Regions from separate parts of the Streptomyces sp. DSM 42067 genome, predicted to be linked through region 3. Evidence: riboswitches for the same ligand, from Rfam matches in the RefSeq annotation. Region 3 holds a riboswitch; each other region holds the start of a gene.
The links. A riboswitch is a leader RNA that binds a small molecule or an ion and turns the genes downstream of it on or off. The one in region 3 is predicted to bind cobalamin.

Region 1 (10,385 bases), 2.4 Mb from region 3:
GCCGGGGGTGACGGGCAGCAGGCGGGACAGCAGATCCCGGGTATGGGCGCGATGACCAAGGTCATGCCGCTGATGTCGTTCCTGACCCTGTTCACCGTGGCGGTGGTGCCGTTGGCGGCCGCGTTGTACGTGGTGACCAGCACGACCTGGAGTGCGGTCGAGCGGGCCGTTCTGTACCGGGACATGCCGGGGACGGCGAATGGGGCAGCGGGCGGGGCCGCGGGGAAGGCGTTGCGGTCCAGTACGTGAACCGGGTATTGCGGACTGCACGCGGAGATTGGAGGATCAACCAGTCCTCCGATGGCTGCAGGCGCGCGATTCACTGTGCGCGGCACCGTCCGTTGGCCGAGCTGGCCGCAATTCAAGGGAGATGGACGAGCATGAAGCTGCTGCGTGTCGGTACGGCGGGGGCGGAGCGCCCCGCTCTGCTCGATGCCGACGGGACCCTGCGGGATCTGTCGGGGATCGTCAAGGACATCGACGGTGAACTGCTGGCCGACGAGACAGCGCTCGGCCGTGTCCGGTCCGCGGCCGAGTCCGGCGAGCTGCCCGTGCTCGACGCCGCGGGACTGAGGGTCGGGCCGCCCCTCGGGCGCCTCGGCAAGATCGTGTGCATCGGGCTGAACTACCACGACCACGCGGCCGAGACCGGTGCCGAGCCGCCCGCCGAGCCGGTCGTCTTCTTCAAGGCTGCCGACACGGTCGTCGGGCCGTACGACACCGTGCTGGTGCCGCGCGGCTCGGTGAAGACCGACTGGGAGGTCGAACTGGCGGTCGTCATCGGGCGAACCGCCCGCTATCTGGAGTCGGACGAGGAGGCCCTCGCGCACGTCGCGGGGTACGCGGTGGCGCACGACGTGTCCGAGCGCGAGTTCCAGATCGAGCGCGGCGGCACCTGGGACAAGGGCAAGAACTGCGAGACGTTCAATCCGCTGGGTCCCTGGCTGGTGACCGCGGACGAGGTGCCGGATCCGCAGGCGCTCGGTCTGCGGCTCTGGGTGAACGGTGAGCTGAAGCAGGACGGGAACACGTCCGACCAGATCTTCCCGGTCGCCGAAGTCGTCCGGTACGTCAGCCAGTTCATGACGCTGTACCCGGGTGACGTCATCAACACGGGTACGCCGGCGGGGGTGGCGCTCGGGATGCCCGAGCCGAAGCCGTTCCTTCGGGCGGGGGATGTGGTGGAGCTGGAGATCGAGGGGCTGGGGCGGCAGCGGCAGGAGTTCAAGGACGCGTAGGCGCATCGGCGCTGGCGGCAAGGGGAACGGATGGCCGACCTCCGGCGTAACCGGTGTGCTGAGCGTATCGTTGTTCTGTGCGGCTGGCCGCGACCCCGCGGCAGCGGGGAGGAGCGGCACAGTGACGGTTCTCGACGACAGGACCACGATGGCCGAGCAGAGCGACGAGCGCACTCTCGACATGATGTTCGAGTGGCTTGAGCCGACCCCCGAGGGATTCAAGGTTGAGATCGTCCAGGGGGTCATCTACATGTCGCCGCAACGCCAGACACACTGGGAGATCATCCTGGACATCGTCGAGCAGCTGCGGACCCGCTACCCCCGGCAGCGCACAGCCTCCGACGTCCGTATCGACTTCCCCGGCCACCTCAACGGCTTCGCGTCCGACGTCGCCGCGTTCAAGGAGGGTGCCCGCAAGGATGCGAAGGGCCGCTGGCGCTACCAGGACGTCGAGTTCGTGGCCGAGGTGATCTCCAAGGACACCGCGGCCAACGACTACGGCCCGAAGCTCGAGACGTACGCCGCCGCCGGCGTGCCGGTGTACGTGATCGCCGACCCGTACACCGGCGAGTGCCATGTCCACACGCGGCCCAAGGACGGTAGGTACCGTGCCGACCTGACGTTCGACTTCGGTGACGAGATCGATCTCACCGACACGCCCGTCGGCATCAAGCTGGCCACGAACGAGTTCCCGCGGGAGCAGCAGGGCGGCGCCGCCGACGCCGGGACGGCTGCGGGCACTTCTTGATGCCGGGGCGCTCCCAGCACCGCGTTCCCGCAGGCGTCCCCACCCGGTCAGGCCAGGAACCGTTCCAGCGCCTCCACCACCATCGCGTGGTCCTCGATCTGCGGCAGGCCTGAGACCACCACCGTGCCGATTACCCCTGCGCCTTCGACGATGATCGGGAAGGCGCCGCCGTGGGCCGCGTACACGTCGGGGTCGAGGCGGGAGGAGTCCTCGAAGGTCGTGCCCTTGGCGCGGAAGCGGGAGCCGACCAGGTAGGAGGAGCAGCCGTAGCGCTCCACGACGCGGCGCTTGCGGTCGATCCAGGCGTCGTTGTCGGGGGTCGAGCCCGGCAGCGCGGCGTGGAAGAGCTGCTGGCCGCCGCGGCGGATGTCGATCGCGACCGGCGCGTTCCTGGAGCGGGCCAGTTCCACCAGGAGCGAGCCGAGGGCCCACGCGTCGTCGTGGGTGAACTGCTTCAGCACCAGACGGCGTTCCTGGTCCTCCAGCTCGGCGATGTCCGGGACGCCGTTGCTCTTACTGGAATTGCCCGGATTGCCCGGATTGCTCGCGTTGGTCACAGGGTCACCGCCACACCGTCGCGGGCCGAGCGGCGCGCCGCCTCCAGGAGGTCGAGGGCCGCGGCGGCCTCGTGCGCGGTCACCGGATTGGGGCCCTCGCCGCGCAGGGCGGCGGCCACTGCCGCGTAGTACGCCGGGTAGTCCCCGTTCAGCGTCGGTACGGGGCGGCCGCCGCCGGTCAGCGGGGACTCGCCGGAGCCGATGCGGCCCCATAGCGACTGGGGTTCGGCGCCCCACTCGGCCTCCGTTGCGGGGCGCTTGCCCTCGCGCAGGGCGGCCTCCTGGGGGTCGAGCCCGTACTTGACGTAGCCGGCCGAGGAGCCCAGGACCCGGAAGCGGGGGCCGAGCTGGGCCGCGGTGGCGGACACGTACAGGTGCGACCGCACGCCGTTCGCGTGCGTGATCGCGATGAACGTGTCGTCGTCGGTCTCCGCGCCCGGCCGCCGCACGTCCGACTCGGCGTAGACCTGCACCGCAGGGCCGAAGAGCACCAGGGCCTGGTCGACGACATGGCTGCCCAGGTCGTACAGCAGACCTCCGATCTCTTCGGGGTCACCGGACTCGCGCCAGCCGCCCTTGGGGTGCGGCCGCCACCGCTCGAAGCGGGACTCGAAGCGCCATACGTCGCCGAGTTCGCCGTCGGTCAGGAGCTGCTGGAGCGTACGGAAGTCGTTGTCCCAGCGACGGTTCTGGAAGACGGACAGCAGCAGACCGCGGCCCTCGGCGAGCGCGGCGAGCTCGCGCGCCTCGGCCGCCGTACCGGCGACCGGCTTGTCCACGACTACCGGCAGGCCCGCCTCGAGAGCGGCAGTCGCGAGGGGGACGTGCGTCTTGTTCGGCGAGGCGATCACGATCAGATCGAGCTCGCCGGCGCGGGCCCACAGCTCGTCGGCCGTGTCCGCGAGGCGTGCCTCGGGGAAGGCGGCCGCGGCCTGCTTCTGCCGGTCCGGGTTGGAGGTGACGACCGTGTCGAGGGCGAGGCCCTCGGTGGCGGCGATCAGCGGGGCGTGGAAGACGGAGCCCGCGAGACCGTAGCCGATGAGGCCGACGCGGAGGGGGGAGGTGGTGCGATTCATGTCCTCCACTAAAGCACTGGGGGCCGGGGTGGCTGTGGCCGGTACCTTGGGCGGCCGTGCGCCGGCGCCCGGGGGTGGCGGCGCCCAGGCACCACACCTGGCGGCCACTGCCGCTCACGCCGGGGAAGTTGCCGCAGTGGCTCGCCGTCGTGGTGCTGTGCCCACCCTCCCCCATTGCCTTAAGGGCATGGGAGGGACCCCCATCGCCCCAGCGGAACGACTGCCCACAGCGGGCGCGGCGCGTCGCCCCACTCTGGTGTCTGGGGGATATCGCTTTTGTCTGGTTTCCGGCTGATCGGGCGGACTTTGGCGGCCGATCGGCCCTGGTGGGCTGTGTCGGTGCACGGGCCGCGGTCGAATGGCAGGACTCCAGCCGTTGCTCGTCCCGCGATCAGCAAAGGCCCTCCATGCGACTGTGCACGTCCCTCGCGTTCGGCCGCAGTGCCGCCACCGCTGCCATCGCCGCGACCGTGGTCATGTTCACGCCCGCCATCGCGCCCACCTCCGCCGCGCCCACCTCCGCCGCGCCCACCTCCGCCGCGCCCACCTCCGCCGCCCCTACCTCCGCCGCTCCCGCGACGGCCGCGCCCGCGTTGGGCGCTCCCGCGGCCGCGGCCCGAGCGATGGCTGCCCCGCCGATGGCCGCCCCCGCCGACTCCTCCTCTGCCCTGCAGCCCACCTGCGCCACGGCGACCAGCGGCGACTTCCCGATCGGTACCCGTGTCCACGGCGGGCCCGCCACCTATCAGGCGGGCGGCGGCCGTCAGGAATGGCTGATCGACCTCACCAACACCACAGGCGAGGCCTGCGGCAACATCCACCCCGTGGTCGTCCTCGTCGACGAGCGGCGGTCGCTCCAGCCCCAGCAGGTACGGCTGGAGTTCGAGGACAGTACGCGGCTGCGGCCCGTCACCTTCGAACGTACCGACCAGGACGAGAACGTCGGCGTATTCGGCGAGGACTTCGGCGGATTCACCGTCGCCCCCGGCGCGACCGTCACCGTCAGGGTCCGCCTGTCCTTCACCGAGGACGCCCAGCCCGGCAGCGTCGTCGCCAACGCCGCGGTCGTCCAGCGCCGGGACGACGACGGCGACTGGGTGGGCGAGTCCAACGACTATCCGTTCACCATCGCCCCTGCCCCCACCGACACACCCAGCCCGAGCCCCAGCCTCAGCACCGGCCCCGAACCCAGTCCCGGCACGGCCACCCCGGACGCATCGCCCCCCGCCCGAGAGCAGAAGGAGAAGGGCAAGGACGACGAGCTGGCCGGGACGGGACGGCGTCAGCACACCCTGATCGGCCTCGGCCTCACCGCGGGCGCCCTCCTCGTCGGCGGTGCCGCACTCGTGCTCACCGTCCGCCACATCCGGATGGGCAGGCGCTGAACCACATGGGCAGGCGCTGAACCACGGCCGGACCTCCCGTGCTCGTGTGACCCGCACGCACGCACGCCCGGCCAGCGAGAAGGCCCTCCCGCGATACGGGAGGGCCGGGGGGAGGGCCTTCTTCGCCGCCGCGGACTCGCCGCGCGCCGCGATCACACGAGGTCGATCAGATCCGCGATCGAGTCCACGGCCTCCGAGGGCCGGTACGGATAACGGTCCACCTCGTCCGGCCGGGTCACCCCGGTCATCACGAGGAAGGTCCGCATGCCGGCCTCGAGACCCGCCAGCACATCCGTGTCCATCCGGTCGCCGATCATGGCCGAGGTCTCCGAGTGGGCCCCGATCGCGTTGAGCCCCGCGCGCATCATCAGGGGGTTCGGCTTGCCGACGAAGTACGGCTTCTTGCCGGTCGCCGCGGTGATCAGCGCCGCGACAGCCCCCGTGGCGGGAAGCGCGCCCTCGGCCGAGGGCCCCGTCTCGTCGGGGTTGGTGGCGATGAATCGCGCGCCGTTGTTGATCAGCCGGACGGCCTTGGTCATCGCCTCGAACGAGTACGTCCGGGTCTCGCCCAGGATCACGAAGTCGGGCTCGGTGTCCGTCAGCACATAGCCGATGTCGTGCAGGGCGGTCGTCAGTCCGGCCTCACCGATGACGTAGGCGGTACCGCCCGGCCGCTGGTCGTCGAGGAACTGCGCCGTCGCCAGGGCCGAGGTCCAGATGTTCTCCACCGGCACGTCGAGGCCCATGCGGGTGAGGCGTGCGTGCAGGTCGCGGGGGGTGTAGATCGAGTTGTTGGTCAGAACGAGGAAAGGTTTCCCCGACTCCTTCAGCCGCTTGAGGAACTCGTCGGCGCCGGGGATCGGTATCCCTTCGTGGATCAGTACCCCATCCATGTCGGTCAGCCAGGACTCGATCGGCTTGCGCTCTGCCATGGGGCCATTCTCCTGCCGTACGTGGGGCTCTAGAGGTGACGCGACTCGCACGATCCTAACCGTGCTGGAGCGACGGTCGGCCCTGCGCGAACGCGTCGTCGCGCCGGTCCGGCAGCGCTGTTCTGTGAGCGGGGCTTACGCGCGGCGGGCCCCGGACGATGCCGTCCCGTAACCCCTCGTTCGGCGCAGTCGTGTACCCGCTGCGGATGCGCCGCGGGCGCGCACAGGGGAACCTTCTGTTACAGGAGGTTCACCATGGGCTCACTGCGACTCACTCTCTGTACCGGGGCGGTGGTCGCTGCCGCTGCGATGCCGATAGCGGCCGGGACGGCGCATCCGGCACACGCAGACGACTCGGCCGCGGGTGTCTCCGTGAGCCCGGCGGGCCCGGTGCCCGGAAGTGACATCGAGCTGCAGGCGCGGGGCTGCACGGGCAAGACGGCCGTCGCCCGCTCGGCCGTGTTCGTCGCGGACACCGAGCTGACCGTGCGGGAAGGCGTCGCGAGCGGCGACGGCACCCTGCTCTACGGCGAGACCACGATCAGGTCGACGGTGACCGCCGGTACGTACGAGATCACGATCGCCTGCGACGGACGCGACGACAAGGCCAAGGGCTCTGTCACGGTGGCGGAGCGCTCCGCGGCGACGAAGGCCCCCAGCGCCCCGCCGTCTCCGACCGCGCCGGTCCACGCCGGCGGCGGCGGTGCCGCGGCCCAGCTCGCGGCCGCCCAAACGGACACCGAGGAAGCCGCTGGGCCCGGAAAGGTGCAGGCGGTGGTCGGCCTGGTGCTCGCCGCCGTCGCGGCGGTTGTCGTGGCGGTCCGCAGCGTCCGGCGCCGCCGCTCGGACTAGGGCGGGGACGCCATGTCGGGCGAAGAGCGTTCTTCCTCCGGCACCGGCCGCCTGTTCACGGGAGTCGCCTGGGTGGTGCTCCTGCTGGGACTGTGGCTGTGGGGCCGTGAGATCACCGACGTGCCCAGCGGCCTGTCGGCGCCGACCACGGGTGACGCGGCGGCGGTCGGGCGGCCGCTCGGTGTCGAACTCCCGAAGGCACTGGGGCCGCTGCCTGCTGCGAAGCCGGTGCGCGTCGATGTGCCGGCGATACGGGTGCAGGCGCCGGTGGTGGCCCGTGGGGTCGGCCCGGACGGGGCGGTCGAGGCGCCGTCCTACGAACAGGCCGGGGCCGTGGCCTGGTACGCGAACGGTACGCAGCCCGGAGCGGCCGGTGCCGCGGTGTTCGTCGGCCACGTCGACACCGAGTCGCGGCCCGCGGTCTTCTTCGACCTCAGTGCGCTGCGGCCGGGGGACAAGGTCCGGGTGAGCCGGGACGACGGGACGGTCGCCGAGTTCACGGTGGACGATGTGCAGGTCCTCACGCGTGAACGGTTCGATGCGCGGCAGGCGTACGGCGTGCATGAGGCCGGGCGGGCGGAGCTTCGGCTCATCACGTGTGGGGGTACGTTCGATGAGGCTCGGCGTACGTATACGGCGAACGTGGTGGTGTCCGCGTACCTGACCGGCCGTGGGCCTTGAGGTACGCGGACAGCCGTTGTGCGTCGGTCAACCCGACGGAGTGACCACAGCGGTATCGGGGCGACCGCCAGCCGCAGTAGCGGTATGAGCCGCCGCTCGCAGCCCCAGTGCTCCGAACACCGCCCCGAACACGCCCCACAGCACCGCGTGCGACGCCAGGGACAGTACGCGGAAGTTCCACAGGAGTGTCGCGTCGACGGGGACGTCGTCCGGGTTGCCCGGGAGGGCGAACGTCGCCGCGAGGACGGCGATCACGGTGAGCACGACCGCTGTGTGGCGGACCGGCGCCGGGCGGCCGGACAGCCGTACCGACACCTGCCAGGCCAGCAGCATGCCGAGCACACTGACCACGATCGACGCCAGCCACAGCGCCTGGCGGTCGCCGACCGTGCCGGAGTCTCCGACGCCCGGCGGGTTCGCCGGGTAGCGCAGGCCGGGCAGCAGCGACACCGCCAGGAAGGCGGCCGCGGAGAAGACCAGTGCGCGCCGCCACGGCTCAGCCTGCGGAGTGCGGCGGTGCACCAAGGCGTAGGCGATGGCGAAGAGGACGCCGAGCGCGAGCCCGGCGATGACCGCGGTGACGACGAGGCCCGCGTGCTGCGTGGAGCGCGAGAAGAGCTCCTCGTGGTGCTGCACTGCGGTGGCGCCGTCATGCGAGTGAGCCGAGCGTGCCTCTTCGGCGCGGATCGCGCGGTCCATCAGGGGTTCGGCTGCCAGCAGGGAGAAGAGGCCGGCCGCAAGGCCCGCCGCCCCTCCTGCCGCCAGCCCGCGCCCGAGCAGGGGAAGTACAGGAGTGGACATGGTGCGTACGGCCGATCAGTGGCAGGGAGCGCCGAAGAGGTGCCGGCCGTCGTGCGCGAACTCGTGCAGATAGTCGCCGGTCGCCGCGATCACGGTGCCGTGGTCCATGAAGACCGCGTAGAGCGCGATCAGGGCGACGATTGCCGCGGCGGATGCGATGAGCCAGTCGCGGGTGCTCGTCGCCGCGGACGTGACCGCGGTGGTGTCGGTGGTCGGTGCGGTGTGCAGGGACATACCGGTGGGCCTCCTTCTGGGGTTTCCACGCCCCATGGCAGGAGGACGACGGGTCAGTTCCTGACTTCCGCGCGCGGGATGCGCGCGGTCACAGTGGCGGGACCGTCCCGGAGTCGCACCGGGTTCCTGTCAACCGTCGCCTCGATGTATGGACTTGTCGTCCCGGAGAGTCCCAGTCGCGCAGGGACACTGTCAACCGCGCCTACGTCACACCGGCACATGCGGGTACCCCGCCCAGGCGCGGTACCAGCGGCCGTGAACCCGTAACAGCTCTCCGACGATGCCGGAGTGATCTCGTGGGGGGTGGACCACCTATGTCAGGATTGAAAGCCAGACTGTGCACCCAAGGGGGAGTGGATGTACCGCAATGCAGGCATTTTCCGGGGGACTTCTGGGAGTTCGCCGGACGCCCGCGGAACGCGGCTCAGGGTCAGGGGGGTGAAGGCGTCGGCGGCGGTGGCGGGGGCGGCACTGCTGCTGGCGGGGTGCTTCTCCTCCGGTGACGAGGAGCCGAACAAGGAACCGGCGAAGTCGCCGATCGCGCAGCAGCCGAAAAGCGAGGATCCGTACTGGGTCAATCCGAACGGCAATGCCGCCAAGCAGGTGGCGACATATGCGAAGGCCGGCAAGGAAGATGAGGCCGATCAGATCCGCAAAATAGCGGAGCAGCCCACCGGTGAGTGGATCGGCCCGGAGAACCCTGAGCAGGAGGCGCGCGGTTTCACCGAGGCCGCCGAGAAGGCCGACCGGGACGCGATCCTCGTCCTCTACAACATTCCGCACCGCGACTGCGGCAACTACTCGGGGGGCGGCGCCGCCGACGGCAACGCGTACCGCGCCTGGATCGACGGGGTCGCCAAGGGCATCGGCGACCGCAGCACCACGGTGATCCTGGAGCCGGACGCGGTGCTGCACCTGGTCGACGGCTGCACACCCGACGAGTTCCACGAGGAGCGCTACGACCTCCTCAAGGGCGCCATCGAGAAGCTCAAGGCGCTCAAGAACACCAAGGTGTACCTGGACGCGGGCAACGCGGGCTGGGGCAAGCCGGACCAGATCTTCGAGCCGTTGACGTGGGCGGGCGTCGGGCAGGCCGACGGCTTCTCGGTGAACGTCTCCAACTTCTACACGACCCAGGACAGCATCGCGTACGGCAAGGAGCTGTCCGCGAAGGTCGGCAACAAGCCGTTCGTGATCGACACCAGCCGCAACGGCAACGGCCCGTACACGGAGGGCGCAGCGGACGAGCGCTGGTGCAACCCGCCGGGCCGCGCGCTCGGCGAGGCACCCACGACCAAGACGGGCGACGACCTTGTCGACGCGTATCTGTGGGTCAAGCGTCCCGGCGAGTCCGACGGCACCTGCAAGGGCGGCCCGAAGGCGGGGCAATGGTGGGCTGACTACGCACTGAAGCTGGCCGAGGCCTCCGAATAGCGACAGTCCCCGCGCCCCAAGAGGGGCGCGGGGATCTGCTCGGCCAACTACAACGGCGCTACGGCACCCTGACCCACTGCGCCTTGCTCGGCGTCCCCTGGTCGTCCGTCACGAACAGCATGTACCACCCGGATTCGACGAGATTGCGGTTCTTCGGAATGGTGACCGTCACGCCCTCCGACGTCTTCTTCAGATCCAGCGCGATGGAGCGCTGGTCGACGTCGGTGACGTGTGTGGAGGCGCTCGGCCGGATCAGCCGTGCCGTCTTGATGGACGCCGAGTGCTTCGTGGTGAAGGTCGCCGACTCGCCGCGCTTGACGGTCTTCGGGCCGCCGCCCAGCGTCGGCTGCGAGCCCTGGTAGAGATACGGCGGCGTGTAGATCTCGATGCGCTGCTCGAAGGTGCCCGGCTTGGTGTTGGCCTTGTCGGCGTAGAGCGAGTCCGAGC
Region 2 (10,385 bases), 3.6 Mb from region 3:
GCCACCGGTCACATCCGCGACGCCGTGGTGGATCTCGTACCCCTCGACGGGTTCGCCGAGTGCCGTACCGGACGGCCGCGTGAGGGTCTTCTCCTTGGCGAACCGCACGCGCACGGGCAGCAGTCCCAGCCCCTCGACCCGACCCGCGCGGGACTCCACCTCGTCCTCGATGTGCTCGCCGAGCACCTGGAACCCGCCGCAGATGCCGAGGACCGGACGCCCCTCGGCGGCCCGGCGCGCGATCGCGTCCGCGAGACCGCGCTCGCGCAGCCACTCCAGCGCGCGTACGGTGCCTCGGGTCCCGGGCACGACGACGAGGTCCGCGTCGACGAGCTCCTCCGCACGGTCCACGAACCGCACGACGACGCCCGGTTCGGCGGCGAGCGCGTCCACGTCCGTGAAGTTGGACATCAGCGGGACCGCGCACACGGCGACCCGCAGCACGTCCTCGCCGACGGGCGGAGCGACCGTGGACTCCCGGACCGCCCCGCGGAGCGACACCCGCAGCCCGTCCTCCTCGTCGATCCCGAGCCCGTGCCGGAACGGCAGCACACCGAACGTACGGCGGCCGGTGAGCTGTTCCAGCATGTCGAGCCCCGGCTCGAGGAGGGACACGTCCCCCCGGAACTTGTTGACCAGGAACCCGGCGATCAGCGCCTGGTCCTCGGGGCTCAGCAGCGCGACCGTACCGAAGAACGACGCGAAGACCCCGCCCCGGTCGATGTCGCCCACGACGACGACCGGCAGCCGCGCTGCCCGCGCGATGCCCATGTTGACGATGTCCGTCCGCCGCAGATTGATCTCGGCAGGGCTGCCGGCCCCCTCACAGATCACCGCGTCATACGTGCCCCGCAACTCCTCGAGGCACTCCAGGACGGTGCCGAGCAGGGACTCCTGACGCCCACCGTGGTAGCCCCGGGCACTCAGCTCGCCCACGGGCTTTCCCATGAGGACGACCTGACTGCTGCGGTCGCTGCCGGGCTTGAGCAGTACGGGGTTCATGAGCGCCGTCGGCTCGACGCGCGCCGCCTGCGCCTGCATGGCCTGCGCCCGCCCGATCTCGGCACCCTCGCGCGTCACGAACGAGTTCAGGGACATGTTCTGCCCCTTGAAGGGCGCGACCTTGACCCCCTGCCGCACGAGCCACCGACAGATCCCGGCGGTGACAACGCTCTTCCCGGCATCGGAGGTGGTCCCGGCCACCAACAGCCCGCCACCGCTCATAGGTTCCCTCCCGGTTGGTACTGCTGGTGCCGCTGATACCGCTGTGGGCAGGCGTTCCGCAGGGCGGAACGGGTGGGCACAGCCCCCGACGTACGGCGCCCCGAAGCCAAGTTCCGCAAAACGGCACAGAGGGCACCCACCCCAAGGGCAAGCCAACCAACACGCCGAGAAAGCCGTACCGCACGCTCAATGTCGGCTACGACAACGGCTCGCCCAGAGCCGTTGAGCACAGGCCGGTGCTCAACCCTCCCCCCGTACGACAGGGTCCCCCCAAGCCGTACTCCGAGCGCCCCCGCAAACGAGGCCTCAACGACCCCCGCGTTGGGACTCGGATGCTTCCCGGCATCCGCCCGCCAAGCCCGCAGGGCCCCGCGCGGGTTGCCCCCGGCCACGGCCGCAAGCACAGCTGTGAGCCGCGCCCCCGGCCACCCCGCGACATCGTCGAGCCGCGCGGAAGCCCACCCGTACCGCCGGTACCGGGGCGACTTGTGCCCCACCATGGCGTCCAGCGTGTTGACGGCCCGGAACCCCACAAGCCCAGGCACGCCGCCCACCGCGCCCCACACGAGGGCGCCCACGACAGCGTCGGACGTGTTCTCGGCGACGGACTCGACCACGGCCCGCGCGATGCCGTCGGCATCCAGCGCCTGCGGATCGCGCCCGCACAGATGCGGCAGCCGCTCCCGCGCGGCCTCGATGTCCCCGGCGGCCAGCGCCCCGCCCACGGCCCGCGCCTCGCGGCCGAGCGAGGTGCCGCCGACCACGGCCCAGGTCGCGGCGGCGGTCAGCGTGACGGAGGCGGTACGGGAGGTGCGTACGGAACGGGCGGCCAGCGCGGCAAGAGCGGTCGCACCCCCGGCGCACACCGCGGTGTGCAGCGCGCCCCACCCGCGGTGGTCCCGCCACAGCGCACGCTCCACGGCGGCCGCGGCATGCCCGAACGCGGCGACCGGATGCCCCCGGCGGGGATCGCCGAGGAGCAGGTCGCCGAGGAGGCCGGCCGCGGCACCGTACGCGAAGACACGTCCGCGCCCGGCGCGTTCGGTATGCATGGGAGCAGCCGGATAGACGGGACCAGCGGAACGCATCGGATCAGCCGGATGCATGGGATCAGCCCGCCGATACGCCTGGAAGATCCCTCGTACTGCTCAACTCATCGGGCAACGGGCAGCCGCGCATGGCGATATGTCCTCACTCAGGGTCCGCGCCCTGGTTCGACGTGACCGGCGGTGAGAGTCTCCTGGCTCCCGGATCTACGCTTCCCCCGGCCTTCCAACCCGTCCGTACGGGCCGTGACTTCCGTGTGGGGGAGCGCTCCCCGGTGACAGTGGCGGGACCGCGCCGGATTCGCACCGGCTTCCTCTCCTGCCGCCGTATATGGCTCCGGCAGTCCACCACGCCCCGCGAAGGCCCGTCAACTCGCTGTTGACCTGCGACGGGGGAGTGTGCGAAGGCCCACACACCCCGGGTACGCGCGTGGGGTGCGGGACGTCCATACGTCCCGCACCCCACGCGAAGCCGGAGGCTGCTTCCGTCGCACGACGATCAGTCGCAAGCGATGATCCGTCGTCGGCGGCGACCTTCCTCAGGCGACGATCAGATAGATCCCGTAACCGACGGCCGCCGCGCAGAGCGCGAAGCACGCGTACGCGCCGCTGACCGCAAGGGCCGCGGAGCCGCCCTGCTCCGTCGCGCGCTCCCGCTTCGAGAGGCCGACGATGCCCAGGGTGAACAGGCCCACGAGGGCCACCGTGACCACGAGGCTGACTCCGAAGACGGAGCCGAGAGCTGCCCAGTCGATCTTCATGCTGGTCTTTCCTTACACCGAAGCGGTCTTGGCGGGCTCCGGCGAGGCGCCGGGCTGTGCCGGGATGGTGGCCTTCAGGTCGTCCGTGATCGCGGCGGTGACGGCGTCCGCGGGCACGGCGTCGAGGCCGGCGTCGGAGCCGCCGTCGACCTCACTGACGTCGTTGACGTTGTCGTGGGTGACGGGCTGGCGGCGCGACAGCCCCCAGATCACGGCGGACCCGACGACCAGCAGCGCACCGGTGAGGACGACGCCCCACGTGCCCTGCTTGGTGAGGAACTCGGCGCCCGCGCCGACGAGACCGGCTGCCGGCAGCGTCAGACCCCAGGCGACGAACATCCGCGTCGCGGTCGACCAGCGGACCACGCCGCCCTTGCGGCCGAGACCCGCGCCCATCACGGCACCCGAGCAGGACTGGGTGGTGGAGAGGGAGAAGCCCAGGTGGGAGGAGGCCAGGATGACCGTCGCGGCGCTGGTCTGTGCGGCGAAGCCCTGCGGCGGCGCGAGGTCCGTCAGGCCCTTGCCCATGGTGCGGATGATGCGCCAGCCGCCCAGGTAGGTGCCGAGCGCGATGGCGATACCCGCGGAGGCGATGACCCAGACCGGCGGGTTGGAGCCGGGGGCGAGGACGCCGCCCGTGACCAGGGCCAGCGTGATGATGCCCATGGTCTTCTGCGCGTCGTTGGTGCCGTGGGCGAGGGAGACGAGGCCCGCGGAGGCGATCTGTCCGGCGCGGTAGCCGGGGGCCGTCGCCTTGGCGTCGGCGCGGCTTCCGATCCGGTACGTCAGGCGGGTGGCCAGCGCCGCGGCGAGACCGGCGACGAGGGGCGCGGCGACCGCGGGGATCAGCACCTTGGTGACGACGGTGCTGCCGTTGACCGAGGACCAGCCCGCGGACATCACGGCGGCGCCGATCAGGCCGCCGAAGAGGGCGTGTGACGAGCTGGAGGGAAGTCCCAGAAGCCAGGTCAGCAGATTCCAGAGGATGGCGCCGACGAGCGCTGCGAAGATCACCTCGGTTCTGATGCCCTCCTCGTTGATGATGCCGCCGGAGATCGTCTTGGCGACCTCCACGGAGAGGAAGGCTCCGACGAGGTTCAGCACGGCGGACATCGCCACCGCCGTCTTTGGTCGCAGAGCGCCTGTCGAGATGGTTGTCGCCATCGCGTTGGCTGTGTCGTGGAAACCGTTCGTGAAATCGAACACGAGAGCGGTGACGATCACGATCCCGAGGAGAAGCGTGATGTGTTCCATTTACCCAGGCTTCTGTTGGACGTCATTGGCTCGTGGACCGTAGGCAATCTGAGTGAACGGAAGATGAACTGGGTGGGGCCGCAGGGTGGCCCGAATTGGTGCGCCGCCACTCCGGTTGCGTTCGAAGTGGCGGCGCAGTCGATCATGGTGACGGCCGGAGGCCCGGAATTGCGGCGGAAGCGCGGGTTCCGCCGCTGCGGGCCTACCCCCGCGCGAACTTCCCCAGTGCGGTCGTCGAGCCGTTGAAGAGATTCTGGTCACCCGGCAGACTGCCGCTGTTGTCGTACTGCCAGAAGGTCCAATACTGCCAGCCCGCAGGCAGGGCCCCGGCCGACGAGCTGTAGCGGGCCAGCCACAGGGCGTGGTTGGCGAAGGCGGCGCTGTTGCCGGTGCACTTCTTCCACCAGTTCGTGTTCGTGTAGATCACGGGCCGGCGGCCGGTCAGCCGTTTCACCTCGCTGCTGAAGGACCTTATCCAGGAGACCATCTTGGTCTTGCTCATGCCGTAGCACGTCTTCGAGCTGTACGGGTTGAACTCGATGTCGAGGGCGGGCGGCAGAGTCCAGCCGTCCGCCCGCCACGATCCGCCGTTGCGCACGAAGTACTGCGCCTGAGTCTTGCCGGACGACTTGTTGGGCAGCGCGAAGTGGTACGCGCCGCGGATGATGCCCGCGTTGCGGGCCCCGTTGTACTGCTGGCTGTAGTACGGGTTGCGGTAGGTGTGGGACTCGGTCGCCTTGACGTAGACGAACTTCGCCCCCTTGCTCTTCGCCTTCTGCCAGTCGACGTTCTTCTGGTGCGAGGAGACGTCGTGCCCCTTCGGCTTGCCGGCCGCGGAAACCGGAATCTCGGCAAGTGCGGTGGCCCCGAGCGCGAGCGTCGCCGCGGAGACCGCGGCGACGCGGGCACGGCGAAGAGACGGTTTGTGATCACGAGCCATATTTCCCCCCGGATGGCGACGTGCATGACAAATCCACCAGAGGGTATCGGAGGGCCCTTCGGGGACCGTCGATCTCCGGCCAAACCGCTTCCGTGAAGGCGTGTGGGCGCATATGCGGCCTAACGGGAGCCCCGGGGGCTGCGTTACACAGCGCGGCCTTGTCGGCACTGTGCGTGCTGGGGGGCAGCCCCGCGGGGCGGCCCGTGGGACGGCCGCGGGGGCGGCTGGCAGGGTGGGTGGCGTGGCGGCCGACGGGGCGGCGGATGCGGAACGGCGGATGGCGAGCGAGGGGTGACATGGGCGATTGTGCCGAGGCGGACGATCACGAGCCGAAGCGGGAGCAGGCGAAGGAGCAGGAGCACGAGCGGGAGGGTGGCGTGGGGCGGCCGCGGGACGTGCTGGGGCGGGCGTGGAGCCAACTTGTGGCCACGGCCCGGCGCACCGTGACGGACGGGCTGGTCGTCGGTACCTCGGGCAACGTGTCGGTGCGCGTCGGCGGGACCGTACTGGTCACTCCGAGCGGGGTCCCGTACGACCGGCTGACCGCGCAGGATGCCGTCGCCGTCGACCTGGACGGCAAGCAGCTCCTCGGCGACCTGGCCCCCACCAGCGAGCTGCCCATGCATCTCGCGATCTACCGCGGCACCGGCGCCGGGGCCGTGGTCCACACCCACGCCGTGCACGCCACCGCCGTCTCGGCCCTCGTGCCGGAGCTGCCGCTGATCCACTACATGGCGGCCGCGCTGGGCGGGCCCGTGCGAGTCGCCCGCTATGCCCTGTACGGCACGGACGAGTTGGCCGAGAATATGCTCCGCGCCCTGGAGGACCGCACAGGTTGCCTACTCCAGAACCACGGCACCGTCACATACGGCGCCACCCTCGACCAGGCATACGACCGAACGGCACAGCTCGAGTGGATGTGCAGAGTCTGGCTGACGGCGAGCGCCCTGCCGGGCCGGTCCCCCACCCTCCTGTCCCGCGATCAGCTCCGCGAAGTGGAGGAGAAACTACGCGGGTACGGCCAGCCGCGAAGCTGAACGATGACCGGTCCCGGCGCCCGTATCGCCCGCAATCCCCGCCCCTGTCGCGGTGTGTGCGGGTGATGACCGAGGCCCGGCCGGGGCGTGGCAGGAACGGAAGTGTCACCCCAGCCCTGCCTTCGGCTGGCCACCGGAGGCCCCCGCACCGACACTGGAGCCGTGCGCACCGCCAAAGCGACGGCAGTCGCCGTCACCACTGTGATCGGTGCCGGTGCGGCCGTGGTCGCCGCCGGCAGGTACGCCAGCGATGCCGCTCTGAAGGCGCCGCCCGGGCGGCCGCTCCCCACCGAGCCGCGGCTCACCGTCCACGGCACCGCCGCGGGACAGGTCACCCTGACCCGGGACCTCGCCTCACTGCGTCCGGGTGTCTACGGCCTGGCCGGCGAAGGCTGCCATGCGATCGTCGGCGAAGTGCTGGAAGCAGCGCCGCACCCCGCCGACACCGTCGTACGCCGCCTCGAACGCGTCACTCACGGCGAGTTGAGCCCTGGCGCGCGCGTCTGGCTCACTCCGCAGGTGCATATCGGCAACCCGAAGACGGCTCTCGGCCTCGAATACACCGATGTCGACATCCCCGGCGAACTCGGTCCGCTGCCCGCCTGGTTCGTGCCCGGTGCCCGCGACAGCTGGGTGATCACCGTGCACGGCCTCGGCACCACGCGTGAGCACCCCATGGTCCTCATGGAGTTCATGCACCGGCTCCGCTACCCGGTGCTCGACATCGCGTACCGCGGGGATCCGGGCGCGCCCCGGCCCCCGGACGGGCTCGGCCACCTCGGCGACACGGAGTGGCGCGACCTCGACGCCGCCATCCGCTACGCCCTGCGGTACGGCGCGGAACGCGTCGTTCTGCACGGCTGGTCCACCGGCGGTGCGATGGCCCTGCACGCCGCCGCACGCTCGTCGCTGCGCGACCGGATCGCCGGGCTCGTGCTGGACTCGCCGGTGCTCAGCTGGGAGGCCACGCTGCGCGCCCTCGCCGCCGCCCGTCGCACGCCGGGACCGCTGCTGCCGCTCGCCGTCCGCGCGGCACAGGGCCGTGCGAGCCTGCACGGCGGCGCCATCGAGGAGGCCCTTGACCCCGAGGCGCTGAAGCTGCCGACCCTGCTGCTGCACGGCCCCGACGACGCCGTCGCCCCCTGGGGCCTGAGCCGCCGACTGGCCGACCGCCGCCGCGACACGGTCACCCTGCACGCCGTACAGAACGCCCCGCACAGCGCCATGTGGAACGCCGACCCCCGGGGCTACGAAGAGACCTTGCGCCGCTTCCTCACGCCGCTGATGTAGCCGTCCTCGGCCCTCCTTCTGGAGGGGCTGTCCCGGGTCGCCACCGCCCTCACCGGCCATCGCAGCTGGAGCGGTCGGCGGGCCATCGCGGCCGTGGACTGTGCAAGCGCCTCCGTGGACCGTGCGAGCGCCCCGTGGGCGTTCGGAAGTCATCGTGGCCGTGTGTGCCCGCCAACTTCCGCAGCCGCCTCAGCCGCCAGCCGCCGCAGCCGCCTCAGTCGTAGCCGCCGCGGCGCCATGGCGTGCGTGGCACCGCGGCTGCGGCACTGCGGCTGTGGCACCGCGGTCGGCCCGGCCTGCCGGGGGGTCCGCGGTGGGACTCACCCGTCGGAGCACCTCCGCGCCCCTTCGCCGTATCTTCCGTTTTGCTGCTGCTCATGCGTACTTAACCGGCCAATGCGGCCTCCCTTTCTACTCGCGTGGCATTCCGTTTGGGTTTTCGGACCGTCAACCGGAAGACTGCTCCCGTGACGTCCCGTATCCCGCGCGACTCCAGGCTCAGACTCGTCCGCCCACGATCCCTTGCCGCCGCCCCGCGAGCGGTGTCCGAGCGGCGCTCCCGCCGCCCCGCCCCCAGGCCTCCCGAGGGCACCCCGCCACCCGCGGAACTGGCCCGCATGGCGCGCGGCGGAATGGCCGGCGCCGTCCGGGTCGCGCGCTGGGCCGACGCCGCGCTGCGCCCCGGCCGCGACGGCGCGACCCCCGACGACGGGGGCACCCTCTCCGACGCCACTGCCGAACGGGCCGCGGCCGACCTGGACCTGACGCCCGAACAGGTACGCGCCGACTGGGACACCGCACGGCTCGCCGGACTCGTCGAGGTACACGGCGACAGCGCCCGCCCCGGCTGGCGGCTGCGCGCCTGGGACCGGGACGACTCCGCCGTACTTCGCGGCTGGGTCGCGCTGTTCGACGCCTGGTCGCTGGCCCACCCGGCGCCGGACGATCTCCCGCCCGCCGCGGTCGCCGAGGTCGTCGAGGCGATGCCGCAGGTGCTGTCCCTGCTCCAGCTGTCGGCCGGGCCCGTTCCCGTGTCGCAGCTGCTCGATCTCCTCGAGCAGCGCGTCACTGAACTGCGCACCGAGCGCTGCGAGATCCCCTACGGCCCGCACTCCGCGCCCACGATCCCTGCGCCCACGACCCCTGCGCCCACGACCCCTGCGCCCACGACCCCTGCGCCCACGACTCCTGCGCTGACGACTCCCGTGGCCGCGGAACCCGTGCTCGCAACACCTGCGTCCATCAGCGCCGAGCCCGCAACCGCCGAGCCCGCAACCACCGGCCCAGATGCCGCCGAGCCCGACGCAGCCGAGTCCGCGGGCCCGGACGCCGTGAGCCATGTGGACGCCCCGCTGGCCGCACTGCTCGTCTGGGCCCTTGACGCGCTCGCCGTCGTCGGCGCACTGACCTGCTCCGGCGGGCAGGCCACGCTCACCCCCCTCGGCAGCTGGGCGGTCTGGGTCAAGCTCGAGCAGATCTGCGTGGCCGCGCAGAGCCCCGCCGGGCACATCGAGCAGCCCGCCGACGACATGCTGCGCGGCTGTGCGCGGCTGCGGCCGAACGCGGCCCGTGCCGAGTACCGCGCCTGGCTCGCCGCTCGCACCGTGGGCAGCGCCGTCACCGAACTCCTCGACGCCGCCCGAGGCGAGGACGCCCTGCTGCGCGGACTGGCCTTCGAGGCCCTGCGCGTGGTCGGCGCCCCGGCCGAGGCGGACGTCAGGGCGGCGGCGGAGGAACCGTCGCTGCGGCCCTACGCCCTGCTGTGGCTCGCCGAGCACGAGGGTGTGGACCCCGAGGACGCCCATGCGGTGCTCACCCGCGAGGAGTCGACCTGGTTGTGGGTGGACACCGCCGCGGCCGTCGCCGACCACGGAGAGGCCCAACTCCTCGTACGACACCTGGAGTCGGCGATGCAGCCCACCGTGCCGGCGCTCCTCGACGAGGTGCGCGCCGTCGGCCACCCGCGCACCGTCCAGGTGCTGGTGGCCCTCGCCGCGGCCCACCCCGACCCGGCGCTCGCCAAGGCCGTGCGCCGTGCCGCCTTCCAGGTGCACACGGGAGGCGCATAGCGAACCGGCGCACGGCGAGCAGGGGTCAGCCGGAGCCCTTCGTCTCCGGGGCGTACGTCCCGAAGCTCCATACGTTGCCCTCGGCGTCCCGGGCCATGTAGTCCCGTGAGCCGTAGTCCTGGTCCGTCGGGGGCATCAGGATCTCCACACCGTGCTCCGCGGCCCGCCGGTGGTGCGCGTCGGCATCGTCCACGACGATGTACACCCCGGCTGGGCCGGCGTCCTTCATCGTCTGGTCGAAGATGCCGCCGCGGCCCTTGGAACCGAGCATCACCACGCCGTTGCCATAGGCCAGTTCGGCGTGGAGCACCGAGCCGTCCTCACCCTCGTACACACTGACCTCCGTGAAGCCGAAGGCCTCGGTGAGCAGCCTGATGGCCGCCTTCGCGTCCGCGTACAACAGCGTCGGACAGATGCTCGGACTCCCGCCCTCACTGCCTGCCATACCGATCACCCCTTCTCTCGAATGTGACCCGCTCCACAGTCTTGCACCGGGCACTGACAACGCCCCGGAGAAGCCGACCGGCCTGGCGCGGCGGCCAAGACGCCGAACGAGGGACCGCTGCCCGCCCGTGCGCCGTGTCGGCACGCTCCTGCGGCCGCGCCGCAGAAGCCGCGGCTACGCTCTCCGCCTGATTCGCGGGCATTCCAGGGCATTTCGATGGCGGTGCGGAAGGGGGTGTTGCGTGGCGGCTCTGCCGTTCGACGCGACTGAAGTGAGCGCCTACGTCCGCCATCGGGCGCGGCCCGTCCCGAAGTCACCC
Region 3 (10,385 bases):
CACATCAACGCTTTCACCGATATCTGGAGGCGCTGGTGCGAGGGGATGTCGCCTCAGTTCATCAGGCGTACAAGGAAGAACTGGGTGGACTGGTTCGCTTCCTACCGCACACGCTCCGAGCATCGTCGCGAAAGCCGCACCCTGGATCTCGAGGAATACCTCGCGCTTCGCGATGTGACGGGAGGGGGGCTGCTGGAGATGGATGCCGCTGAGAGGGTCGGCGGCTACGAGGTGCAGCCCGAGTTCTTGGAGAGCCCTCCCCTCAAGGCGATGCGTCATAGCGCCACGCGGTCAATCAACATCACCCAGGATGTGCAGTCCCTCGCAAAGGAAGAGGCCGCAGGCGATCAGCACAACATGGTGATCGTTCTGGAGCGACAGCAGAACCTCACACGCGAGAAAGCTCTCCGGCAGATTCATGAACGAATACGCGGGTACACCGACTCCTTCCTCCGATACGAGGCGGAGATGCCCCAATTCCTCGACATGCTCATGGTGCCCGTCGAGGAGCGGACGTCGATCTACCGCTACGCCGCCGATCTACGCCAGCTGATGCGTGGCTGCGTCGACTTCTGTCAGGCGTCCGGGCGCTACCACCAGTAGGCCCTTCCGGGACCAGCACAAAGCCCGTCCGGAGAGCCGCGGAGGTGGTGGGCGGCGCCGCACGTTCAGGCGGCCTTCGGGCCCCTGAACGTGCGCCGGTACGCGTTCGGGGTCGTCCCCAGCGCCCGCAGGAACTGATGACGCATCGCCGCCGCATTGCCGAAACCGGCACGCCCGGCGATCGCATCCACCGTCTCGTCCGAACGCTCCAGCAACTCCTGGGCGAGGAGGACACGTTGCCGCAGCAGCCACCGGTACGGCGTGGTGCCGGTCTCCTGCTGGAAGCGGCGGGCGAACGTCCGCTGCGACATATGAGCCCGCGCCGCCAGCCGCTCCACGGTGATCTCCTCGTCGAGGTGCTCCTCCATCCACGCCAGTACGCCGCCGACGGTGTCGCACGGACTGTGGGGCAGCGGCCGCACGACGTACTGGGCCTGGCCGCCGTCGCGGTGCGGCGGGACCACCATGCGCCGGGCGATGGCGTTGGCGACCTCCACGCCGTGCTCGTCGCGGATGATGTGCAGGCACGCGTCGATACCGGCGGCGGTGCCCGCCGAGGTGATCACGGTGCCCTCGTCGACGTACAGCACATCGGGTTCGACACGGGTCCGTGGGTGACGCACGGCCAGTTCGGCGGCGTGCCGCCAGTGAACGGCACAGCGGCGGCCGTCCAGCAGGCCCGCCGCGCCGAGCACGAAGACGCCGGAACAGACGGACAGGACACGCGCGCCGCGCTCCGTGGCGCGGCGCAGGGCGGCGAGCAGCTCCTCGGGGTAGGTGCGGTTCACATACGACTCGCCGGCGGGTACGGCGATGAGGTCGGCCTCCTCGAGCCGGTCGATGCCGTGCTGCGTCTGCACGGAGAACCCGGCGTGCGTACTGAGCACCAGGCCTTCCGCTGAGGCCACCGCGAAGTCGTACACCGGCAGCCCTTCGTCGCTGCGGTCGAGGCCGAACACCTCGCACACCACACCGAGCTCAAAGGGATGCACGCCGTCGAGCAGTACTGCGGCCACGTTGTTCAGCACGACTCACCTCGCCTGGACGCGCAGGTCGGCTTGTCCCACCTGCTTTTCCGGCCGGGGTCCGGGGGCGGTCCCCCGGGCAGGCACAGCCGGCATGTTCACCAGTGTGCCGCAGGCGTGGCAGTAATTCGAGGGTTGGTGACAGTTCTGCCACTGACGCCCTCGCCCGGCGCGCGCGACAGTAGCGACATGAACGCATTCCTGGACTACCTGACCGTCCTGTCCCTCTTCCTCCTCCTCGCCGCACCGGCACTCGCCGGCCACGCCCACGAACGCCGCGTCGACCGCCAGCTGCGTGCCGCCGAGTCCGCAGACGGCGATGCCGGGGGTCCGCTCCTCCCCCGTGGGGAGCGGACCCGCCGGCACGACTTCGGGCGCGCGGCCTGAAAGGCCACGCGGCCTGGAGGGCCATGCGGCCCGAAAGGCGCCATGCGGCCCGAAGCGGTCTAGAAGTCGTCGTCGAACGAGACCGAGCCCTCCACCGCCACCTGGTACGCCGACGGGCGGCGCTCGAAGAAGTTGGTGAGCTCCTGGACGCCCTGCAGCTCCATGAAGGAGAACGGGTTCTCGGAGCCGTACACCGGTGCGAAGCCGAGCCGCTGCAGCCGCTGGTCGGCGACGCACTCCAGGTACTGCCGCATCGACTCCGTGTTCATGCCGGGGAGGCCGTCACCGCACAGGTCGCGCGCGAACTGCAGCTCGGCCTCGACGGCCTCCCGCAGCATGTCGGTGACCTGCTGCTGGAGCGCGTCGTCGAACAGCTCTGGCTCCTCCTTGCGGACGGTGTCCACGACGTCGAAGGCGAAGCTCATGTGCATCGTCTCGTCACGGAACACCCAGTTGGTGCCGGTGGCCAGGCCGTGCAGCAGACCCCGGCTGCGGAACCAGTACACGTAGGCGAAGGCGCCGTAGAAGAACAGCCCCTCGATGCATGCCGCGAAGCAGATCAGGTTCAGCAGGAAGCGGCGGCGGTCCGCCTTGGACTCCAGGCGGTCGATCTTCTCCACCGAGTCCATCCATTTGAAGCAGAACTCGGCCTTCTCGCGGATGGAGGGGATGTTCTCGACCGCGGCGAAGGCGGCCGCGCGGTCCTCCGGGTCGGGCAGGTATGTGTCGAGGAGCGTCAAGTAGAACTGGACGTGGACGGCCTCCTCGAAGAGCTGCCTGCTGAGGTACAGGCGGGCCTCGGGGGAGTTGATGTGCTTGTAGAGCGTCAGCACCAGGTTGTTCGCCACGATCGAGTCGCCCGTCGCGAAGAACGCGACCAGGCGGCCGATCAGGTGCTGCTCGCCCGGCGTGAGCTTCGCGAGGTCCGCGACGTCCGAGTGGAGGTCGACCTCCTCCACGGTCCAGGTGTTCTTGATCGCGTCCCGGTAACGCTCGTAGAAGTCGGGGTAGCGCATGGGGCGCAGGGTCAGTTCGAAGCCCGGGTCGAGGAGGTTGGTATTACGGGTGGTCATTACTGGCAGGCCTCGCAGGACTCGGGGTTCTCAAGGGAGCAGGCGACGGCGTCTTCCGGGGCCGGCTGCTGTACGGGGACGGGGGTCTGCGCCTGGGCCGCGCGGGCGATGCGCGTCGCCGGGCGTGAGCGCAGGTAGTACGTCGTCTTCAGGCCCGACTTCCAGGCGTACGCGTACATCGAGGAGAGCTTGCCGATGGTCGGCGTCTCCAAGAAGAGGTTCAGGGACTGGGACTGGTCCAGGAACGGGGTCCGGGCGGCCGCCATGTCGATCAGGCCGCGCTGCGGGATCTCCCACGCCGTGCGGTAGAGCGCGCGTACGTCCTCGGGGATCCAGGCGAAGTCCTGCACCGAACCGCCCGAGTCGCGCAGGGCCTCGCGGGTGCGGGCGTCCCATACGCCGAGCTGCTTCAGGTCGTTCACCAGGTACGAGTTGACCTGGAGGAACTCGCCGGACAGCGTCTCGCGCTTGAAGAGGTTCGAGACCTGCGGCTCGATGCACTCGTAGACGCCCGCGATCGAGGCGATCGTGGCGGTGGGTGCGATCGCGAGGAGCAGGGAGTTGCGCATGCCCGTCTCGGCGATGCGCTCCCGCAGGGCCGCCCACCGCTCCGGCCAGGTCAGCTCCACGTCGAAGTGGTCGGGGTGCAGGACGCCACGGGCCGTTCGGGTCTTCTGCCAGGCCGGGAGGGGACCGTTGCGGTCGGCGAGGTCCGCCGACGCCTCGTACGCCGCGAGCATGATCCGCTCGGCGATCCGCGTGGACAGCGCCTTCGCCTCGGCCGAGTCGAACGGCAGCCGCAGCTTGAAGAACACGTCCTGCAGGCCCATCGCGCCCAGGCCCACCGGACGCCACTTGGCGTTGGAGCGGCCGGCCTGCTCGGTCGGGTAGTAGTTGATGTCGACGACGCGGTCGAGGAACGTCACGGCCGTACGGACCGTCGCGTCCAGCCGCTCCCAGTCGATGTCGCCGTCGACCACGAACGCGCCCAGGTTGACGGATCCCAGGTTGCAGACGGCCGTCTCCCCGTCGTTCGTGACCTCGAGGATCTCGGTGCACAGGTTGGAGGAGTGGACCGTGTGGCCCGGCTCCGCCGTCTGGTTGGCGGTTCGGTTGGCGGTGTCCTTGAAGGTCATCCAGCCGTTGCCGGTCTGCGCGAGGGTGCGCATCATGCGGCCGTACAGATCGCGGGCCGGGATGGTCTTCCTGGCGAGGCCCGCGGCCTCCGCCTTGCGGTACGCCGTGTCGAACTCGTCGCCCCACAGGTCGACCAGCTCGGGTACGTCGGCGGGGGAGAAGAGGGACCACTGCCCGTCGGCGTCGACCCGGCGCATGAACTCGTCCGGGATCCAGTGCGCGAGGTTGAGGTTGTGGGTGCGCCGGGCGTCCTCGCCGGTGTTGTCGCGCAGCTCCAGGAACTCCTCGATGTCGGAGTGCCAGGTTTCCAGGTAGACCGCGGCCGCGCCCTTGCGCCTGCCGCCCTGGTTCACCGCGGCGACCGAGGCGTCGAGGGTCTTGAGGAACGGCACGATGCCGTTGGAGTGGCCGTTGGTGCCGCGGATCAGCGAACCGCGGGAGCGGATACGGGAGTACGACAGGCCGATGCCGCCCGCGTGCTTCGAGAGGCGGGCCACCTGCTGGTACCGCTCGTAGATCGAGTCGAGCTCGTCCAGCGGCGAGTCCAGCAGATAGCAGGAGGACATCTGCGGGTGCCGCGTACCGGAGTTGAAGAGCGTGGGGGACGAGGGCAGGTAGTCGAGGCGGCTCATCAGGGCGTACAGGGAGCCGACTTCCTCGACGGACCGGGGAGTGTCGTCCTCGGCGAGTCCGGCGGCGACCCGCAGCATGAAGTGCTGTGGCGTCTCGATGACGCGCCGGGTGATCGGGTGCCGCAGCAGATAGCGGCTGTGCAGCGTACGCAGCCCGAAGTAGCCGAAGCGGTCGTCGGCGCCCTCGGTGATCGAGGCGTCCACCAGCGCGTCCAGCCGAGCTGCGTGCAGGCGCACGAACTCGGCCGTGCGGTCGGCGATCAGGCCCTCGTGACGCCCGACCGCGACCGACTCGGAGAAGGACCTGACGCCCTGTGAGGCGGCCTCCTCGACGATGCTGATCGTCAGCAGCCGCGCCGCCAACTTCGAGTACGCCGGGTCCTCCGAGATCAGCCCGGCGGCGGCCTCGGTGGCCAGTTCGCGCAGCTCGGTCTCGTCCGCGGCGGCGGACCGGCCGCGCAGCGCGGCGGCGGCGACCCGGCCGGGGTCGGCGTCGGGGAGATCGGCGGTGAGGTCGGTCAGGGTGCGCAGCAGTGCGGCACCGGGACCTCCCGACTCGGGCTCGGCCTCTGCCTGGCGGACTGAAACCGGATCGGCTGGCGCGATGGTCACGTGGAGCTCTCCCTCGCTCGGCTCGGGGCCTGGCGGAGGGCAGCGGGCGCACGGGCACGCACGCAGGGCGGCGCGCGGCGCGTCCACCGGCCTGTACCGCGAGGCCCGGACGTCATGGGCACCCGGAACGGACGGACCGGGCGCACCGTCGGCAGGTCCTCGGACTCACGGGTACGCGAAAGCGCACCAGTACACCGTTGCGGGACAGTTCCGGACTCGCACCGAATTCCCCTGCGGCGACAGCGAGCATGAGCATACATGTGGGGGTGGACCATCGGGTGTACCCCCACATGTAGTGAGTCGCGTGTGAACAGGCAGCGGCTGTCGGTGCGCTCCGCTATCGTCGAAGGACGTCAGGAAGGAGGTCCCCATGACACTGTCGGCCGAGCACCTTGAGATCACTGACAAGTTCCACATCCACCCCGATGAATTCGACGAGGGCACGCGCATACTCGCCGCCAAGTCCCAGCGGATGCGCATCGAACTCATCGACGGCAGGGTCAGGAGCAGGGCTGTGCCCGACGGGGACCACGGACGGATCATTCAGTGGCTGTCGCGCATCTGCATGCAGCACCGGCCTGACTTGTGGCTCCATCCCGAGCAGGGGCTGAAGGTGCAGGAGTACCGGCTTGGCCGCGCTCGCCCGGACGCCTCGCTCGCGCCCAGTGACGCCTTCGTCGGCCAGGGCGAGTGGGCCGATCCCTCCCCCGTGCTGATGGCCGTCGAGGTCACCTCGTACGACGCGGACACCGACCAGCGCGACCGGGTGGAGAAGCCGCGCGCCTACGCCCAGACCCGCATCCCCGTCTACCTCCTGATCGACCGGGACAGTTGCGAGGTCACGGTCTTCAGCGAGCCGGACGGCGTCCGGTACGAGAACGCCCACACGGTGCCGTTCGGCAAGACCGTCACTCTGCCTGCGCCGCTGGACAACATCGTCCTGGAGACCGAACAGCTCAAGGACTGGGTGCGCTGACCCACGGCTACGGGCCGCCGCTCCCCGGCAAGGGAGTGGCGGCCCGCATCATGCACCCGTTAAGCGCTAGGACTCAGTGCGTCGCCCCCGCCGTCGCCGGCGGCAGCTCCGTCTGGACGCCCGGGTCGCCCGCGTCCGCCGTGTAGTCCTCCGGCGACGTCTCGTCGACACCGTCCGGCGCCTTCACCGCGCGCAGGACGAAGGTGAGGACCACCGTCACCACCAGGTTCAGCACGAAGGCCGTCAGGCCGATGTACCCGATCTCGCCGATGCCGGGGATCTCCGCGGACGAACCGCCGAAGTGCTTCTGGGTCGGGGACGCCACGCCGTACGCGGCCACCGTCCCGTACACCATGCCGACCGCCCAGCCCGCGAGCAGAGCCCAGCGGTGGAACCAGCGCGTGAACAGGCCGAACACCAGGGCAGGGAAGGTCTGCAGGATCCAGATGCCGCCCAGGAGCTGGAAGTTGATCGCGACCGTCTTGTCCATGCCGAGGACGAAGACCAGCGCGCCCACCTTGACCAGCAGCGACACCATCTTGGAGACCTTGGTCTCCTGTTCGGGCGTGGCGTCGGGCTTCAGGAAGTCCTTGTAGATGTTCCGGGTGAAGAGGTTGGCCGCGGCGATCGACATGATCGCGGCCGGGACGAGCGCGCCGATGCCGATGGCGGCGAAGGCGACGCCCGTGAACCAGTCGGGGAACATGTCCTCGAAGAGCTGCGGGATCGCCAGCTGACCGTTCTGCACCTTGATCCCGGCTGCGATGGCCATGAAGCCGAGCAGGCCGAGGAAGCCCAGCATCAGCGAGTACAGCGGCAGGATCGTGGAGTTGCGGCGGATGACGTCACGGCTGCGGCTGGACAGCACGGCCGTCACCGAGTGCGGGTACATGAACAGGGCGAGCGCCGAGCCCAGCGCCAGCGTGGCGTAGGTCCACTGCGAGGGATCGGCCGGGGCCAGCGCGCCGCGCGGCTTCTCGGTCGCCGGGTTGATCTGCGCGAAGGCGTCGCCCGCCTTGGCGAAGATGTCGTCGAAGCCGCCCAGCTTGATCGGGATGTAGATGATCGCGACCGCGATGACGATGTAGATCAGCGCGTCCTTCACGAAGGCGATCAGCGCCGGCGCCCGCAGACCGGACGAGTAGGTGTACGCGGCCAGCACACCGAAGGCGATCAGCAGCGGCAGGTCCTTGATGAACCAGTGCGTGTTCTCACCGCCGCCCACGCCCATCACGTCGAGCACCGCCTGGATGCCGACCAGCTGGAGCGCGATGTACGGCATCGTGGCGAGGATGCCGGTGACCGCGACGGCCAGCGACAGGCCCTTGGAGCCGAAGCGTCCGCGGACGAAGTCCGAGGTGGTGACGTACCCGTGCTTGTGCGAAACCGACCACAGACGCGGCAGGAAGACGAACATCAGCGGGTAGATGAGGATCGTGTACGGCACCGCGAAGAAGCCGGCCGCGCCCGCCGCGTAGATCGCCGCCGGGACCGCCACGAAGGTGTACGCCGTGTAGAGGTCGCCGCCGAGCAGGAACCAGGTGACCCAGGTGCCGAACGACCGGCCGCCCAGGCCCCATTCGTCGAGGCTGTTCTCGTTCGCGGCCCTGCGCCAGCGCGAGGCCAGGAAGCCCATGACCGTGACGGCCACGAAAAAGAGGATGAAGACGGCGAGTGCCACGCCGTTCACGCCGTCGTTCACTGGGACGCACCCCCCTCGCGGGAGGCCTTACGGCCGGCCTGGTCCTTCTGCCACAGCCGGTACGCGACCATGGTCAGCACGGTGGAGATGACGACCCAGGCCATCTGGTACCAGTAGAAGAACGGGACGCCGATGAGGGTCGGCTCGATCTTCGCGTAGGAGCCCACCCAGAGCATCGCGACGAACGGCGCGAACAGGCAGAGGGCTATCACCACCCTCACCGGTGTGACGACCGGTCCTCTCTCTTCAGGTTCTTGTGGCATACGGCGGCTCCCGTCCCCTCGCTGACCCCGACGATCACTGATCACTTGTCAATGCGGGGGAAATCTATGGGACGGTTCCGCGTTATGGAACCCCTGTCCGGATAGCGGACGTCAGTGTTCGGAGGTGCCCTCCGGAGCAGGGAGCCGGGCTCCCGAGCAGTCAGCAGCAGCGGAACCCCTGCCGGGGGTCCGACTCCTGCCGGTCCGTTAGCATCCGCTCGAAATCGCGCCGGGACGGCACGGATGCGGTGGGATGGTCCCTTCTGACGTGGGCGACATACCGCTGGTACGCGGACTCACCGGTCAGCTCGCGCACGTACCACCGCATCCAGCGCAGCCCTCTCAGCAGTACGGTCACGATGCCTGTGTCACCTCCCCGTCGCGGCTCGCGGCGGCCAGCTCGGCCTTCTCCTCCTGGGTCGGGATCAGCCCGGCCGGGGCGACCAGCTTCGACTCGACGTACGGCGTCTCGCTCAGCCGGCTCGCCTCCGGGTTACGCAGGTGCCTGATGCAGATCCGGGCCGCGTCCACGATCACGACGACGATGAGGACTGCCAGGACCGCCGACAGGACGCCGTCCACTGTGGAGTTGGTGACGATGGTGTGCATGTCGTCCATGTTCTTGGCGGGCGGCAGGACCTTGCCCGCGTCGATGCCGTCCTGGTAGTTCGCGCGCTGCTGGAAGAAGCCCACGCGCGGGTCGCTGGAGAACACCTTCTGCCAGCTCGCGGTCAGCGTGACCGTCGCGTCCCAGGCCAGCGGAATCCCGGTGATCCAGGCCCACTTGAGGCGCCCGGACTTGACCAGCAGGGTCGTGCAGACGGCGAGCGCCACGGCCGCGAGCAGCTGGTTGGCGATGCCGAAGATCGGGAACAGCTGGTTGATCCCGCCGAGCGGCTCGTGCACGCCGACCCAGAGGAAGTAGCCCCACAGCCCCACCACGGCGGCACTGGTCAGCAGGAGCCCCGGCTTCCAACTGACGTTCCTGAAGGGCTTGTAGACGTTGCCCAGCATGTCCTGCAGCATGAAGCGGCCCACGCGCGTGCCCGCGTCCAGCGCGGTCAGGATGAACAGCGCCTCAAACATGATCGCGAAGTGATACCAGAAGGCCCGCAGGCCGCCCCCGGTCACCTGCGAGAAGATCTCGGAGACACCGACGGCGAGCGTCGGCGCACCGCCGGTCCGCGACAGCAGCGTCGCCTCCTCGACGTTCTTCGCGGCGTCCGCCAGCTCCTTCGGGGAGATGGAGTAGCCGAAGTTCGCGACCGCCTGCGACGCGGACTGCACGCTGTCCCCGATGACGCCCGCCGGGGCGTTCATCGCGAAGTACAGGCCCGGGTCGATGATGCTCGCCGCGATCAGCGCCATGACCGCCACGGACGACTCCATCAGCATGGAGCCGTAGCCGATCATCCGGACCTGCGTCTCCTTCTGGATCATCTTCGGCGTCGTACCGGACGAGATGAGGGCGTGGAAACCGGACAGCGCCCCGCACGCGATGGTGATGAAGACGAACGGGAACAGGGAGCCCGCGAACACCGGACCGTCGCCGCGCGACGCGAAGTCCGTGACCGCGTCCATCTTGAGCGTCGGCAGCGCGATGACGACACCCAGCGCGAGCAGCCCGATCGTGCCGATCTTCATGAAGGTGGAGAGGTAGTCGCGGGGCGCGAGCAGCATCCACACGGGCAGGACCGAGGCGACGAAGCCGTACGCCACCATCCAGATCACCAGTGTCGACGGCTCGAGCGTGAAGGTGTCGGCGAGCGAGGACTCGGCGACCCAGCGGCCCGCGACGATCGCGAACAGCAGCAGCGCCACACCGATCAGCGAGACCTCGGTGACCCGCCCAGGCCGGATCACGCGCAGATAGAAGCCCATCAGCAGCGCGATCGGAATCGTCATCGCGATGGAGAAGGTGCCCCACGGGGACTGGGCGAGGGCGTTGACGACGACCAGCGCCAGTACCCCGAGC

Region 1: linked by a shared signal. The riboswitch ahead of ACSMXV_RS16785 (CbtB domain-containing protein) and the one ahead of ACSMXV_RS27595 (ribonucleoside-diphosphate reductase subunit alpha) in region 3 are both predicted to bind cobalamin.
Region 2: linked by a shared signal. The riboswitch ahead of ACSMXV_RS11370 (cobalamin biosynthesis protein) and the one ahead of ACSMXV_RS27595 (ribonucleoside-diphosphate reductase subunit alpha) in region 3 are both predicted to bind cobalamin.

What each region holds. Positions count from the first base shown of each region.
Region 1 covers NZ_CM147706.1:3,625,909-3,636,293, reverse strand. The annotation lists gene ACSMXV_RS16835 (YidC/Oxa1 family membrane protein insertase) at 1-249, shown strand, start outside; gene ACSMXV_RS16830 (fumarylacetoacetate hydrolase family protein) at 381-1,238, shown strand; gene ACSMXV_RS16825 (Uma2 family endonuclease) at 1,360-1,986, shown strand; gene ACSMXV_RS16820 (heme-degrading domain-containing protein) at 2,034-2,543, opposite strand; gene ACSMXV_RS16815 (Gfo/Idh/MocA family oxidoreductase) at 2,540-3,619, opposite strand; gene ACSMXV_RS16810 (hypothetical protein) at 4,027-5,004, shown strand; gene ACSMXV_RS16805 (HAD-IIA family hydrolase) at 5,157-5,936, opposite strand; gene ACSMXV_RS16800 (hypothetical protein) at 6,192-6,788, shown strand; gene ACSMXV_RS16795 (class F sortase) at 6,801-7,469, shown strand; gene ACSMXV_RS16790 (CbtA family protein) at 7,497-8,270, opposite strand; gene ACSMXV_RS16785 (CbtB domain-containing protein) at 8,286-8,504, opposite strand; cobalamin riboswitch at 8,539-8,677, opposite strand; gene ACSMXV_RS16780 (glycoside hydrolase family 6 protein) at 8,862-9,938, shown strand; gene glxA (radical copper oxidase GlxA) at 9,997-10,385, opposite strand, start outside.
Region 2 covers NZ_CM147706.1:2,407,502-2,417,886, reverse strand. The annotation lists gene ACSMXV_RS11375 (cobyric acid synthase) at 1-1,224, opposite strand, end outside; gene ACSMXV_RS11370 (cobalamin biosynthesis protein) at 1,221-2,276, opposite strand; cobalamin riboswitch at 2,458-2,587, opposite strand; gene ACSMXV_RS11365 (hypothetical protein) at 2,810-3,031, opposite strand; gene ACSMXV_RS11360 (anion permease) at 3,044-4,285, opposite strand; gene ACSMXV_RS11355 (lysozyme) at 4,488-5,225, opposite strand; gene ACSMXV_RS11350 (class II aldolase/adducin family protein) at 5,522-6,262, shown strand; gene ACSMXV_RS11345 (alpha/beta hydrolase) at 6,425-7,552, shown strand; gene ACSMXV_RS11340 (hypothetical protein) at 8,020-9,621, shown strand; gene ACSMXV_RS11335 (VOC family protein) at 9,647-10,066, opposite strand.
Region 3 covers NZ_CM147706.1:6,033,652-6,044,036, forward strand. The annotation lists gene ACSMXV_RS27575 (terpene synthase family protein) at 1-603, shown strand, start outside; gene ACSMXV_RS27580 (helix-turn-helix domain-containing protein) at 669-1,631, opposite strand; gene ACSMXV_RS27585 (hypothetical protein) at 1,818-2,015, shown strand; gene ACSMXV_RS27590 (ribonucleotide-diphosphate reductase subunit beta) at 2,075-3,088, opposite strand; gene ACSMXV_RS27595 (ribonucleoside-diphosphate reductase subunit alpha) at 3,088-5,469, opposite strand; cobalamin riboswitch at 5,603-5,725, opposite strand; gene ACSMXV_RS27600 (Uma2 family endonuclease) at 5,840-6,445, shown strand; gene mctP (monocarboxylate uptake permease MctP) at 6,519-8,147, opposite strand; gene ACSMXV_RS27610 (DUF3311 domain-containing protein) at 8,144-8,410, opposite strand; gene ACSMXV_RS27615 (YbdD/YjiX family protein) at 8,571-8,738, opposite strand; gene ACSMXV_RS27620 (carbon starvation CstA family protein) at 8,765-10,385, opposite strand, start outside.